DNA from 2 places in the Demequina lignilytica genome. Region 1 is predicted to be linked to the other one. Evidence: predicted binding sites of a transcription regulator. Region 1 holds the regulator's gene; the other holds the start of a gene.
What was found. The regulator HspR, encoded in region 1, represses chaperone genes until heat shock. The targets are predictions, from matches to a motif close to AAGTTGAGTCNNNNNGACTCAACTT.
Positions count from the first base shown of each region.

Region 2: the regulator HspR is predicted to act here: its motif matches at 5,464-5,488, upstream of QQX13_RS05680 (Hsp20/alpha crystallin family protein).

Region 1 is NZ_JAUHPZ010000013.1:47,108-54,644, forward strand. It holds gene QQX13_RS12970 (sigma-70 family RNA polymerase sigma factor) at 1-3,043, opposite strand, end outside; gene QQX13_RS12975 (hypothetical protein) at 3,222-3,995, shown strand; gene QQX13_RS12980 (TetR/AcrR family transcriptional regulator) at 4,155-4,757, shown strand; gene QQX13_RS12985 (heat shock protein transcriptional repressor HspR) at 4,789-5,223, opposite strand; gene QQX13_RS12990 (DnaJ C-terminal domain-containing protein) at 5,238-6,209, opposite strand; gene QQX13_RS12995 (nucleotide exchange factor GrpE) at 6,228-6,824, opposite strand; gene dnaK (molecular chaperone DnaK) at 6,901-7,537, opposite strand, start outside.
Region 2 is NZ_JAUHPZ010000002.1:447,762-455,298, forward strand. It holds gene QQX13_RS05650 (carbohydrate ABC transporter permease) at 1-380, shown strand, start outside; gene QQX13_RS05655 (carbohydrate ABC transporter permease) at 377-1,285, shown strand; gene QQX13_RS05660 (LacI family DNA-binding transcriptional regulator) at 1,371-2,387, shown strand; gene QQX13_RS05665 (TetR family transcriptional regulator) at 2,401-2,952, opposite strand; gene QQX13_RS05670 (SDR family NAD(P)-dependent oxidoreductase) at 3,053-4,135, shown strand; gene QQX13_RS05675 (gamma carbonic anhydrase family protein) at 4,200-4,793, shown strand; gene QQX13_RS05680 (Hsp20/alpha crystallin family protein) at 4,931-5,377, opposite strand; gene QQX13_RS05685 (acetamidase/formamidase family protein) at 5,715-6,827, shown strand; gene QQX13_RS05690 (AtzH-like domain-containing protein) at 6,820-7,537, shown strand, end outside.

The DNA.
Region 1 (7,537 bases):
CCTCGATGGTCACGACGATCGAGCTGAGCATGATCGCGTCGGACCGCCCGCTCGTGAGCTCGATGACGTGGTCCCCGGCGGACACGCTCGTGGTCTTGAACAGCTTGGCGTCGGTGCCCAGGCTGTTGGAGAACGGTGAGCCGAAGGCGGTCGAGTCCGCGGCGTTGTCGGGGTTGCCGCCGATGGTTCCGGTGCCGGACCAGCCCCACGGGTTGAGCGTGTCGTCGTCGATCGAGACGCGGGTGTCGTGGCGGCCGCGGTCACCCTCGAAGGCGACCATGCCGAGAGTCACCTTCGCCTTGCCGTCCGTGCTGAACGGGATCTCGGCCGAGTCGTCGTAGAGCCAGTGGGTCCCGTCGAGGACCAGCACGGTGGCCTCGGGCAGGCTCGCGTCCTCGTACACCACCGTGATCGCGAAGCCGGCGTAGTAGTTCGGGGCCAGCGACCGGAAGGTGTCGCTCAGCGCGATGTCCGCCAGCGCGTACCCGCCGTTGCCGGCGGCGGCGACCACATCCGTGATGTCCGCGGTGGCCTGGTAGAACAGGTCGCCCACGAACCAGTTCGAGGTGACCTCGTCGGCGGTGATCTCCTGGTACTCGCCGCCCGGGGCTCGGAGCATCGCGGTGTCCAGGTCCGACGACCACGAGTCGAACGGACCGCGGTTCGCTGACCAGGTCAGCGTCGCGCTCACGACTGTCGCGCCCTCCGGCAGCAGCGAGGTGCTCAGGACGGTCTCCGCGGAGCTCGACGCGCCACCCGCAAGGTTGAGCGGACGCATCTCCTGCGTGTTGTTGTCGTACTTGACGTTCGCGTCGGCGCCGCGGAAGCCCATGACGTCCTGGCACGAGGTCAGCAGGACGTTGCATCCCAGGAGCGGCGCTCCGACCACGGTCGCCGCGACGTTGCCCGTGATGCTGAAGTCGTGGTCGAGGCCGGGGACGCGCTCGCTGAGCGCCGTGCGCACGGAGTAGGTCACCGAGTCGTCGCCCGACGATGCCGTGAAGGTCGTCAGGGCGTCATCGCCCAGCACGGCGTCCGCGTCCACCGCGTCGAGTGAGAGGAGCAGCTCGGTCGACGCGCCGGCCGCGAGCGTGTCGAGCGTGCAGTCCGCGACACCGCGGTCGTCCGTGAGCTCGCAGGTCCAGTCGCCCGCCTCGATCGTGCCCTCGTTGGCGAACTGCAGGTAGGAGGCGATCGCCGCCGCGTCCGCGGGCTGGCGGGACCCGGCACCTGCGCCCGGAGGGGCGAACGACAGGCCGGCGGGGAGCGTGATGCTGGCGGCGATGTCGGTCGCCGCGGCGTCGCCGTCGTTCGACAGCGACATCGAGAGGCTGGGCGAGAGGCGCGAGACCGTGAGCACGCTCAGCGGCGCGGGCGCGATCGCCAGACGCGTCGTCGTGGTCCCGGAGCCCGTGCCGGAGCCAGTGTCGGTGCCCGAACCCGAGTCGGTTCCAGAGCCGGAGCCAGTGTCGGTGCCGGAGCCGGTGTCGGTTCCAGAGCCGGAGCCGGAGCCGGAGCCGGAGCCGGTGTCGGAGCCGGTGTCGGTGCCGGAGCCGGTGCCGGAGCCGGAGCCGGAGCCGGAGCCGGTGTCGGTGCCCGAACCCGAGTCGGTTCCAGAGCCGGAGCCGGTGTCGGTGCCCGAACCCGAGTCGGTACCCGTCCCGGAGCCAGCGCCCGTACCGGAACCCGTGCCCGCACCGGAGCCAGAACCCGTGCCCGACCCGGTATCGGTACCCGACCCGGTCACGCTCTGGGTTGCCGGGGGCACCAAGGCGGGCGTGCCGTCGTCGTCCGCGGCGGTGGTGGTCTCGGCGCCCGCGGCGGGAGCCTCGTCCTCGCCGATCTCCAGGTCGCCGCCGACCACCGGCTCGTCACCCGCATCGTCCGCCTGACCGGAGTCCGCCGACGGCGCGGTCGAGCTGCCCGTCACGGACTCCGCGGCGGGCGAGCCCGCGGCACCCGCCGGGGTCTGGTCGCCGGAGTCGCCGGTCCGCCCGATGAGGCCGAAGACGCTCGCACCTGTCACGGCGAGGGACACCACGCCGACCGTCGCGGCCACAGGGATGGCGATCGCGGCCAGGCCGTTCGCGATGGTGGCGAGCCCGCCGCCGACCAGGCCGGAGGTCGCGGCGGTCGAGGCGACGCCACCGCTCGCGGCCGCGGCGCCGCCGGCGCTGCCGCCGGCCGCGCCCGTACCCGCTGTCGCGGCGCCCGAGGCGAAGGCGCCGCCGACGGGCATCCCGCCCTCGAGCGCCTTGACGCCGAGCAGGCCCATGAAGATCGGCGCGATCACGGCGCGCAGGCCACGGTTGACATCCTCGAGCTCGGCGACCAGCGCCATGCACTTGTCGCACGAGCGGACGTGCTCGTCGACGCGCGTGTGCTCTCGCTTGCTCAGCCCCCCGCGCACGTAGGCACCGAGCTGCGTGTTGGCCTCGAGGCACCCGACCGAGTCGGCGGCGCCGAGGTGCTGCTGGAGGTACGCCTGGCGGAGCGCCTCGCGCGCACGGTAGGCGAGCGCCGCCACGCCGTTCGCGGACAGGCCCAGGAGCGGGGCGACCTCCTTCGGCGTCTTCTTCTCGACCTCCGTGTACCAGAGGACCGCCCGCCACCGCTCGGGCAGCGAGGAGAAGGCGTCCGCGACCATGGTCTGCTCGAAGCCCGCCATCGCCGGCTCGTCGGAGCCGCCCTCGAAGCCCATGGCGGATTCGTAGGGCGCCATGTCCTCGCTCGGGCGCGCACGGTTGGCGCGCTCGATGATGTCGAGGCCGGTCCGTCGCACGATCGTGAACAGGTAGGCGCGGAACGCGAGGTCCGGGCCATCGCCGCGCTGGAGCGCGCGCAGGATCCGGGAGAACGCCTCGGACACCACGTCCTCGGCGTCGGCGGCGCTGTTCGTGTAGTGGAAGGCCACCTTGCGGGCCGCATCCGCGTGCCGCTCGTAGAGCACGCCGAAGGCCGCCGGATCACCGGCGCGCACGCCCGCGATCAGCTCGGGGTCGCTGGACGTCTCGGTCCAGAGCGACAGGGCCTCCTGGCTCATGACTCGGCTGCTCCCTGCAGAAGGTGGAGTTATCCCATTGTTCCCGGTCCGTATCCCAGCGGACAAGGCGCGCCGTGAGGGATTCGTCACACGGCGCTTGCGGGGTGGTCGCCAGGCGGCCCGAAAAAAACTTTCGGAATCTGCGTCATAGCGGTGGGGGACCCCCCTCTCATCGGGCATGACCAGCGAGGTGAACACCCCAGGCGCGGAGTCGCCGTCGCCGCTGATGCGGCGATGGGAGTCGGCGAGCCTCGGCACGGTCTGGCGCCGTCCGGGCGACTGGTTCACCCCTGCGGGGGAGGCGCTTGCGGAGGCGCTCGAGGCGCGGCTCGACACGGCGCCTGCGGCCTTCCGACTCGGCACGGCGCGCGCGATGGCCGGCGTGGGCATCACCGAGGCTATCGACGACATGGCGGTGCTGTTCCGCGCGGCCGGCTACGAGTCGGCCCCCATCCGCACGCTGCGGTCGCTGTGCGAGGGCTGGACGGAAGGTGAGGCGACGCACCGCGTCGCGCCGCTGATGACCGACGCGGAGTCGGGCCTGGGCACGGTCGAGTACCTGATCACCCGGCTCGCTGAGATCTACGGCGCCGCGGAGCGCGACGGCGACGACGTCCCCGTCTCCCACGCGCTGGTGCTGGTCGACGTGGCCGCGGCCGACACGGACCCGTGGCAGCGCATGGCGCGCAACGCCGCGATCGGCCGCGCGCTGCAGGACGCGTACGGCAAGGGTCACCCGATGGCGCGCGTCTCCGACGGCGTCTACGCGGTGCTGGTGGCACGCGGGCCCGAGATGGGCTCCGGCGTGGCCAGCCTCCGCGATCACATCTCCCACCGCGCGACGCAGATGCGCGTCGGCAACCTGATGCGGCAGCCTCCGCGCGTGTGGATCGAGTCTCTGCCAGGAACGCACGACTACGTGAGAGACGTGCTGGAGTCCCTGCAGAGGTAGAGGGGGGCGCAAGGGGTCGGTACCGAGCTGAGGGCGGTGCCGACCCCTTTGCGTTGCCCCCGCGGCTGACTTGCATTAGTGCAACATGTGGCGCACTGCACAGGCCTTAGGACCTTGGTGCGAAAAATATTGCTGTTACATGAAATATCATTGATTCTCATGTTTGAGAACGAGAATTCCGATCTGAGGGGCCGGCTGCTCGAGGGGGCGCTGCGGATCGTCGACACCCAGGGTGCCGCCGGGCTGACCGTGCGCGCTGTCGCCGCCGCGGCCGGCTGCTCGACCATGGGCGTCTACACGCACTTCAAGGGCAAGTCGGGCCTCATCGACGCGGTCGTCGAGTGGGGCTTCGGTCAGCTGGATGCGACCCTCGAGGAGGCCCACGAGGCGGCGGGCGGCGGCTGCCACGGCCTGGTGGCCGGCGCGCGCGCCTACTGCGAGTGGTCCCTGGCGCACCCCACCCAGTTCCAGGTGATGTTCGTCGCCGCGATCCCGGGCTACGACCCGTCGGAGACCACGCGCGAGCGTGTGTGGGACTCGTTCTACTCCCACCGCGCGCGCGTGGCATCGGCGCTCGAGGGGCCCGACGCGGACCCGGCGAGGTGGCACGATGCGGCGGCATCGCTCTGGGCCAACGTCCACGGCCACGTGATGATCGAGATGCTGCGCCGCGCCTACGGCGACCACCGCCCCGAGCTGTGCGACATCCAGGAGGCCATCGAGGCCACCGTCGCCGGGCTCGACCCGTCCTGCGCGCGCTGACGCTCGGCGCGGCCCGCGCCTAGGGCGGCGCCTACCCGTCCGTCTGCTCGTCCTCGGACGGCAGCCCGGCCCACAGCACGATCGCCCGGCCCTCGTCGCGGCGGGCCCGGCGTCCGCGCTCGACGATCACGACGTTGCCGGTGGGCCCGGTCGTGAAGATCCGTGAGCCGACGTCGGCACGCGGACGGAGCCGCTCGACCTCGTGCTCGAGCTGCGTCACGCGCTTGGTGAGCGACAGGATGCGGGCGATGCCCGCGAGGTTGATGCCCTCGTCCTGGCTCATGCGCTGGACCTCGCGCAGCGTGGCGACATCACGAAGCGAGTAGCGGCGGCCGCCGCCGGGGCGGCGGCGCGGCACCACCAGGCCCAGGCGATCGTACTGGCGCAGCGTCTGCGCGTGCATGCCGGCGAGCTCCGCGGCCGCGGAGATGAGGAACACCGGCTCGTCGACGTCTGGCTGCTCCATGGTTCACCTTCCCGCTAGCGGGCGGCCTCCGTGTAGAGCGACGCGCGGGGATCCTCACCCGCGGTGGCATCGGTGAGCGCCTCAAGCGCCTTCTTGGCATCGCGGGAGAGCTTGCGCGGCACCGCGACCTCGACGGTGACCATGAGGTCGCCGGTGCCCTTCTTGGAGGCGAGTCCGCGACCCTTCACCCGGAGCACCGTGCCCGACTGCGTGCCGGACGGCACCTTGACCTTGACCCGCTCCCCCGACAGCGTCGGCACCTCGACATGGGCGCCGAGCGCGGCCTCGTCGAACCGCACCGGCAGCTTCATCTTGAGATTGAGCCCGTCGATGGTGAACACGGGGTGCCGCTGCACGTGCACCGTGAGCAGCAGGTCGCCTGCTGGTCCGCCGTTCGACCCGGGCCGGCCCTTGCCGGGCACGCGGATCCGCTGGCCGTCCTTGACGCCCACCGGCAGCCGGGTGGTGATGCGCTGGCCGTCGGAGCCGAGCGTCACGGTCGACCCCTCGGCGGCGTCGCGGAAGGTGACCTCGACGGCCGCGGCGATGTCGCCGCCCTTCTGCGGTCCGCGCTGGAAGCCGCCGCCGAACATCGACCCGAGGATGTCCTCGAAGCCGCCGGTGCCGCCACCCGAGGTGCGGAACTGCGCGCCCCCGCGTCCGCCGCCGCCGAACATCCCGCCGAGGATGTCCTCGAAGCCGGCCGCGCCGCCCGCGCCGCCGCCGCCCGCCTGGAAGCGTGCGCCGCCACCGCCCATCGCGCGGATCGCGTCGTACTGCTGGCGGTCCTCGGTGTCGGACAGCACGGCGTAGGCCTCGCCGACCTCCTTGAACCGCTTCTCCGCGGCCGCGTCCCCGGGGTTGCGGTCCGGGTGCAGGTCGCGCGCGAGCTTCCGGTACGCCTTCTTGATGGCGTCCGCGTCGGCGTCCTTGGAGACGCCGAGCGTCGCGTAGAAGTCCTTGTTGAACCAGTCCTGGCTGGGCATGGCGCCTCCCTCCTGGGGCTACTCGGGCTGCGCGACGATCACGCGCGCGGGGCGGAGCACGCGCTCGCCCACCTTGTGGCCGGGCTGGGCGACGTGCTGGACCGTGGGCTCGGCCACCTCGGTGCTCGGCTGGGACATGAGAGCCTCGTGCAGCTGCGGGTCGAACTCGTCGCCCGCGGTGCCGTAGCTCGACCAGCCCAGGCGGCCGAGCGCTCCCTCGAGCTTCTCCGCGATCGCGGCGAAGGGACCTTCGGCGAGGTCGCCGTGGTCGCGCGCCGCCGCGATGTCGTCGAGCACCGGGATCAGCGCCTCCACGGCCTTCGCGGTCGCGTTCACGGCGATGAGCTCCCGGTCCCGGTCGACGCGCTTGCGGTAGTTGACGTACTCGGCCTGGAGCCGCTGAAGGTCGGCGAGGTGCTCGGCGGCCTTCTGATACGCGGCGTTGAGGGCGTCGTCGGCGCCCGTCTCGTCCGCCGTGAGGTCGTCGACGCCGTCGTGGTCCTCGTCGAGGAACGTGCCCTCGGGGACCTCCTTGCCAGCCTCGTTCAGGATCGACTCCGCCTGGGCCAGCGCATCGTCCTGCGGCTCCTCGGGAGTGGGGGTGTTGTCGGTCATGTCACGCCTCCGTAGGGCGACGGCGGGCGGCGGCTCGGCATCGTGTGCCGTGGCCGCGCGCCCGCCGTCAGCTCGGTTACTTCTTCTCGTCCTCGTCGTCGACGATCTCGGCGTCGACCACGTCGTCGTCGGACGGCTGCCCGGACGCGGCCTGGGCCGCGGAGTCCGCGTCCACGTTCACGCCCTCGGCCTGCTGAGCGGCGTAGACCGCCTCGCCGATCTTCTGCGCCTTCTCGACCAGCGTCTCGTGCTTCGCCTTCACCTCGTCGGTGTCGTCGCCCTCGAGCGCGGTCTTGACCTCGGCGATCGCGGACTTGACGTCCTCCGCGACCTCCGCGGGCACCTTGTCCTCGTTCTCCGACAGGATCTTCTCGGTCGAGTACGCGAAGGTCTCGGCGTTGTTGCGGACCTCGGCGTCCTCGCGGCGCTTCTTGTCCTCCTCCGCGTGCTCCTCCGCGTCCTTGACCATGCGGTCGATGTCCTCCTTGGAGAGGGCCGAGCCGCCGGACACGGTGATGGACTGCTCCTTGCCGGTGCCGCGGTCCTTCGCGTGGACGTGGACGATGCCGTTGGCGTCGATGTCGAACGTCACCTCGATCTGGGGGACGCCGCGCGGGGCCGGGGCGATGCCCGACAGCTCGAAGGTGCCGAGCAGCTTGTTGTCACGCGCGAACTGGCGCTCGCCCTGGTAGACCTGGATCAGCACCGAGGGC
Region 2 (7,537 bases), on a different contig from region 1:
TCGCCGCGATGCAGGCCATCCCGCGCGACCTCTACGAGGCGGCGGCGATCGACGGCGCCAGCTCCCTCCGCCGGTTCTTCTCCGTCACGGTGCCGCAGATCCGGCCCACGCTGATCTTCGTGATCCTGACCTCGACCATCGGCGGCCTGCAGATCTTCGACGAGCCCCGCATGTACGACCAGACCGGCACCGGCGGCGCGAACAAGCAGTGGCTGACGCTGACGATGTACCTCTACAACACCGGCTGGGGCAAGTTCGACTTCGGCCGTGCCGCCGCGATCGCCTGGATCCTCTTCCTCATCATCGTGGCGTTCTCCCTGATCAACTTCTTCATCACCCGCCGGCTCGTCGCCGACGACGCGAGCGGAGGCAAGCGATGAGCACCGCGACCACCACCCCCACGCCGGTCACGGCGGAGCCCCAGGCGCCCGCGCCCAAGCGTCGGTTCCGCTCGACCGCCATCACGTCGCGCCGGCCCGGCTGGTTCACCTACGGGTCGCTCGGCATCGTCCTCGTCGCCGCGATCTTCCCGTTCTACTGGTCCTTCCTGATCGGTTCGGGCGACCAGTCGACGATCTACCGCGACCTCACGTGGATCCCGGGCGGCAACTTCCTCGCCAACGCCGCGACCGTGATCGACAACCCCGCGATCAACTTCTGGAAGGCGCTGTCGAACTCGGTGATCGTCTCGACCACCACCGCGGTGTCGACCGTGGTGCTGTCGACGCTCGCCGGCTACGCGTTCGCGAAGCTCCGCTTCAAGGGCTCGGGCCCGCTGCTGGTCGCCGTGATCGCGACCATGGCGGTCCCCGTCCAGCTCGGCGTGGTGCCGCTGTACATCCTCATGCAGGAGTACGGATGGACCGGCCACCTGGGCGCGGTGATCGTGCCGGGCCTCATCACGGCCTTCGGCGTGTTCTGGATGACCCAGTACCTGCAGCAGTCGCTCCCGACCGAGCTGATCGAGGCGGCACGTGTCGACGGCTGCTCGATGATCCGCACGTTCTGGCATGTAGGCCTGCCCGCGGCGCGACCGGCGGCCTCGATGCTGTTCCTGTTCACGTTCGTGACCAGCTGGAACAACTTCTTCTGGCCGTTCATCGTGCTCGACCAGCAGAACCCGACGCTGCCCGTCGCGCTGTCGCTGCTGCAGGCGAACTACTTCGTCGACTACTCGCTGGTCCTCGCCGGCGTGCTGCTCGCGACGGTCCCGCTGATCCTGCTGTTCATCTTCACCGGACGGCAGCTGGTCTCGGGCATCATGCAGGGGGCCGTCAAGGGCTGACGGGCTCCTGCCCCACGAACCGTTTCCGCGCCATGGGGCCGTCTGGAACGATGGTCCCATGGCTGCGGGCAAGGGAACGAGTGACATGACGACGACGTCACGGGCTCACGCCCCCACGCTCGAGGCGGTCGCCGCGCGGGCGGGAGTCTCGCGCGCGACGGTCTCGCGCGTCGTCAACGGCTCGCCGACGGTCTCCGCGCCGATCGCCGAGGCCGTGCGGCAGGCCATCACGGAGCTCGGCTACGTGCCCAACCGCGCCGCGCGCTCGCTCGCGAGCCAGCGCGCGCAGGCGATCGCGCTGATCGTCCCCGAGGATGTCGGGCGGTTCTTCGGCGACCTGTTCATCTCGGACGTGGTGGCGGGCATCGACGAGCGGCTCGAGGACAGCGACTACGTGCTCAACCTCATGATCGCGAACCACGACCCGACCGGGAAGACGATGCGCTACCTCGCGGGCGGCGCGGTGGACGGCGCGATCGTCGTGTCGCACCACACGAGCGACAAGTTCCTCGGCCGCCTGGTCGAGACTCTGCCCGTCGTGTTCTCCGGCCGCTCCACCATGGGGGACGACCAGGTCAACGTGGTCGACGTCGACAACCGCCACGGCGGATGGCTGGCGACGCGCCGCCTGATCGAGCGCGGCTGCCGGCGGATCGGCATCATCACCGGACCCTTGACGATGCAGGGCGCGACCGACCGCCTGGCCGGCTGGCGGGACGCGCTCGACGAGGCAGGGCTCGAGCCCGGCCCGGTCGCCGACGGCGACTTCACGATGGTGGGCGGGGTGCGCGCGATGCGCGAGATCCTCGACACCCATGGGCACGTCGACGGGATGTTCATCTCCTCGGACCTGATGGCCTCCGGCGCGATCCCGGTGCTGCTGTCCCGTGGTCTGCGGGTGCCGGAGGACGTCGCCGTGGTCGGCTTCGACGACAGCTCGGCGGCGACGAGCACGGCGGTGCAGCTCACCACCGTGCGACAGCCGTCCCGCGAGATGGGGCGGCTCATGGCGCAGATGCTGTTCGACGTTCTCGACGGCCGCATCGCGAGCCCGAACGAGCTGATCCTGCCGACCGAGCTCGTGGTGCGCGACTCCGCCTGAGCGCCCGGCGCGGTCAGCGCGGCGCGAGCCCGTCCATGAGCAGCCGCCACGAGGCGGCCGCGCGCGCGTGTCGGGCGCCGGGCGGCGTGGTGGTGATCACGGCGGTCACGAGCCCGACCGCGAGCATCAGGTCGTCCATGGTGGCGTCCCGGCGCACCTCGCCGGCGGCGATCGCGCGCTCGAGCACGGGCTGCAGCGCGAGGCGGATGCGGCGCGTGAGCTCGCGCTGCGCGGGAGCCTCCTCGTCGACCGCGAACAGTGCGATCACGGCGGCGGAGCCCTCGATCTGATGGGTGATGAGGTCGGTGACCTCCCGCAGGCGCGCGTCGGGGCGGGCGGCCAGCTCCTCCACGGCCTCCATGTTCTGGTCGAACACGGCCATGGCGATCGCCTCGCGGGTGGGGAAGTGGCGGTACAGCACCGCCTGGCCCACGCCCGCGGTGCGCGCGATCGCGGACAGCGGCGCCCGCGCGCCCTGCTCCGAGAACACCTCGCGCGCCGCAGCGAGCAGCGCCGCGCGGTTCTCCGCCGCCGCTCCTGGTCCCCGGTTGGTTCTCACCGCCATGAGACGAATCTATAGTGGAACCTATCCGGACAACGATGTCCGGACCTGGCTCAGCGCGGAGCCGACGCCGTCGGCGGTCGCGCCCGATCAAGGAGCACGCATGTCCCCCACCAGCACCTCCCTCACCGGCCTCAGCGGCGACACCAAGATCGCCGACTGGCTCTCCCACCCGTACGGCGGCCCCGTGATCCGCCAGATGCTCGTCGACTCGGGCCAGAGCGAGAAGGCGATGAACCCCGTCAAGCGCTTCTCGATGAACAAGCTCATCAAGATCAGCGGCGGACGCTTCACCCAGGACACGCTCGACGACCTGATCGCGCGGGCGGAGGCGGCCGCGGCCGCCGATACCGGCGCGCCCGCGGCGCCCGCCGGCGCCGTCGACGAGGCCCCGAGCGCCGCGCCCGAGGCTCCCGAGCAGCCCGACTGGGAGGAGCGGATCACCGAGGGCCGCTTCGCCGGGCAGACCGTCGTGGTGACGGGGGCGGGCTCCGGCATCGGCCGCGCCACCGCGTCGCGCGTCGCCCGCGAGGGCGGCCGCGTGATCGCGCTCGACATCTCCGCGGACCGGCTGACCGCGTTCGCGGCCGAGCACGACGGCCTCGACATCACCACGGTCACGGCCGACGTCACCAAGGACGAGGACATCGCGCGGGTGCTCGAGGCGGCGGGCGGTGCCATCGACTCGCTCGCGAACGTCGCGGGGATCATGGACAACATGACCCCGCTCCACGAGGTCTCGGACGAGGTCTGGGAGCGCGTGTTCGCGGTCAACGTCGTCGGTCTCATGAAGCTGTCGCGGGCCGTGCTGCCCCGCATGCTCGAGGCCGGCCGCGGGTCGATCGTCAACATCGCCTCCGAGGCCGGCCTGCGCGGCTCCGCGGCGGGCGTCGCCTACACGGCGTCGAAGCACGCGGTGGTCGGGATCACGCGGTCGAGCTCCTTCATGTACGGCCCGAGCGGCATCCGGGTCAACGCGGTGGCGCCCGGCGGCGTCATCACCAACATCGAGGCGCGGTTCGACTCCACGCTCGGCCAGGACCGCGTGATGGGGGCCCTGGCCGTCGCCCCGCCGCCGGTGACCGCGGACCAGCTCGCGGCGTCGATCTGCTTCCTCCTGAGCGACGACGGCGTCAACCTCAACGGCGTGATCCTCCCGTCCGACGGGGGCTGGTCGGCGATCTGAGCCACCGCATCGTCCCGCCGAAGGCCCCCGGAGCGTGTCCGGGGGCCTTCGCTACGGTGGTCGCATGATCCTCACGCATCGCGGCAAGTCCCCGACCATCGATCCGACCGCGACGGTGGCGCCCACCGCCGTCGTCTGCGGGGACGTCCGCGTCGGGCCCGGCGCACGCATCCTGCACGGCGCCGTGCTGACGGCGGAGGACGGCCACGTCAGCGTGGGCGAGGACACGGTGGTGATGGAGAACGCGCTGGTCAAGGCGCGTGCGGGTCATGACGTCCGGATCGGCGACGCCGTGGTGATCGGGCCCCATGTCCACGTCAACGGGGCCGAGGTGGGCGACGAGTGCTTCATCGCGACCGGCGCGGCGATCTTCCCCGGCGCGGTGATCGAGCACGGGTGCGAGGTGCGGATCCGTGGCGTGGTGCAGGTCAACACGCGGCTCACGACCGGGACCGTCCTGCCCATCGGATGGATCGCCGTGGGCACCCCCGCGGCCATGCTGCCCCCCGAGCGCCACGAGGAGGTCTGGGCCATCCAGCAGGACCTCGACTTCTCGGGCACCGTGTACGGCGTCGACCGCACCACGTCCATGCGCGAGCTGCTGCGACGCCAGAGCGAGTTCTACGGGGCGCACGCGGACGACGAGGTCATCGGCTGAGGTTCCCCTCGCCGGGAGGCCGGCACGACGCGAGCGAGGCCCCGAGGGCGCGTCCCTCGGGGCCTCGCGGCGTCCCCGGACTCGTGCCGCCGGGGGCGGGCCGGGCGACGGTCTCGATCCGCCGCCGTCCGGTCACGTCAGTCGGTGCTGACCTCGATGCGGCGCGGCTTGGCCGACTCGGCCTTGGGCACCGTCACCGTGAGCAGCCCGTCCTTGTAGGTCGCGGCGACCTTGTCGGGGTCGACGCGGTCGGGCAGGCGCACCGCGCGGTGGAAGCGTCCGAAGCGCCTCTCGACGCGCCGGAAGCCCTCGGCGTTCTTCTCCTCGTAGAAGTCGCGCTTGCCGGAGACGGTGAGCACGTTCTCCTCGAGGGACACGTCGACCTCGTCGGGCTTCACCCCGGGCAGCTCCACGTGCATGGTGAAGCCGTCCTCGGTCTCCTCGACGTCGAGGGCGGGGCTGAAGGCGCCGGACAGGGTGGTGTCGGTGTCGCCGAGGAACTGCTGGACGATCCGCTGGAAATCGTCCGGCCACGGCGTCGCGGCTGAAGCCGGAACGGAGCGACGGAGAACCTCTCGTGCCATGATCTGACCTCCTGAACAGGACTCGTGGCCCGGGAGGGATGGCGCCCTCTCGGGCGAGCGCGGGATGCGCTCCGCCTTCAGGATAAGACTTGAGCGGCCTGGACTCAAGTCTTGTTCCACCCCTCTCCGGACGGTCCGCACGGATCTCGCCGGGACACGCCGTCCGGGGACCGCGCGGACCTGCGACACGCCGCGGAACCAGGACCGACTCCGTGCGGAGCGTCCGAGGGCGGGCGGGGCGGCGGGGCGCGGAAGTGCCGCCGGCGGGGCCGGGAGTAGTCTCGGGACACCGACGTCGGCCGCCGCCGGGCGGCCCGGTCGCAGCGAGAGGGGCCCCATGGCCGACTTCGATGGCATCCTCCAGCCGGGGGACCGGGTCCCCGACGGCGCGCGCTACCTGCCCGCGGACCCGGCGCTCGTCCACTGGGGCCGGCTGCCGCGCCGCGGCGACGCCGCCGTCATGGCGGTGGACCCCGGCGAGGAGCTGGTGGTCGACACCGTGAGCCACGAGGGCATCCTCGCGGACCAGGGCTCCGACCCCGTCGGATTCTTCGGTGGCCACGGGGTCGACCGGGAGGGCGTCCTGGACGACGCGGTCGCGATCGCTGCGACCCGGACGCGCGAGGCGGCGGACGGACCGCACGTGGTCACGGGGCCCATCGAGGTGCGGGGCGCCCGGCCGGGCGACCTGCTCGCGATCACCCTGCTCGACGCCACCCCGCGCGTCGACTACGGGGTCATCTCGAACCGGCACGGGCGCGGAGCCCTGCCGGGCGAGTTCCCGCAGGCCCCGGGGGAGGTGAGCGTGTTCAGCCCGATCGCGCGGGACGATGCGGAGGGCGAGGACGGCGGCGGATGGACCGGTCGGCTGCCTCTCACCCCGGACGGCGAGCGCGTGGTGCGGTTCCCGCTCGCCCCGTTCCTCGGGATCATGGGCGTGGCCACCGATACCAGCGAGCGCGCTCACTCGGTACCTCCGGGCGCGCACGGCGGCAACATCGACATCCGCCACCTCACCGCCGGTGCCACCCTCTACATCCCGGTCCAGGTGCCGGGCGCGCTGGCCTACGTGGGTGATCCGCATTTCGCGCAGGGTCACGGCGAGGTCTCGCTCACCGCGCTCGAGGCCTCGCTGCGCGCCCGGATCCGGCTCGACCTGATCGACGCCACCGCGGCGGCGCGCGACTTCGGCGATCTCGCCTCGCCGCTCGCCGCGGACGCGACCCATCTGATGCCCACCGGCCTCGACGAGGACCTCGACGAGGCGATGCGGGCCTGCGTCCGCCAGGCCATCGCCCTGCTGGGCGCGCGCTACGGGATGGCCCCTCACCTCGCCTACGCCTACCTGTCCGCCGCGACGGACTTCGAGATCTCCCAGGTGGTGGACCTGGTCAAGGGCGTCCACGCCCGCATCCGCCGCTCCGACTTCGAGGGGGTCGCCCGTGCCTGAGCCGATCATCCATGTGGCGGGAGCGGCTCCCGCTCCCGCTGGCCTGGTCGACGCCGTGCTCGGCTACGAGGCGGCCCTGATCGCCGACGACCTCGACGCGCTGGCGGACTTCTTCGAACCCGGTCCCGACACCGTGCGTGCCGACCGCTCGGGTGTGCTCGCCGGGCACGACCGCATCACCGGCTTCCGCGGCCGCCGCGGCGGGATCGGGGCGCGACGCGTGGTCGAGATGCGGATCCACCCGGTCGACCTCCACTCCGCGCACGTGGTGACCGTCAACGCACCCGCCGCGGGCGGCCGTGGGGCCGTGTCGCAGCTGTGGCGCCGTGCCGCGGACGGCGCCTGGCGCGTCGCCGCCGCGCATGTGTCGGCGCCCGCGCCGGCGCTCGACCGCTCCATCTGGCGCGAGATCGGCTCGCCGCTGGTGCCGGGCAGCCCGGACGGGCCCCTCGCCGGTCACACCGTCGCGGTCAAGGACCTGTTCGCGGTCGAGGGCCGGCGCATCGGGGTCGGGGTGAAGGCGTTCCTCGCCGAGGCGCCGGTGCAGCACGCGAACGCCCCCGCGGTGCAGGCGCTGCTCGACGCGGGAGCGGATGTGCTCGGCATCGCGCAGACCGATCAGTTCGCCTACTCCGTCGCGGGGCTCAACCCCGACTACGGGACCCCGCCGAACGGCGCGGTCCCCGGGGCGATCCCCGGCGGATCGAGCT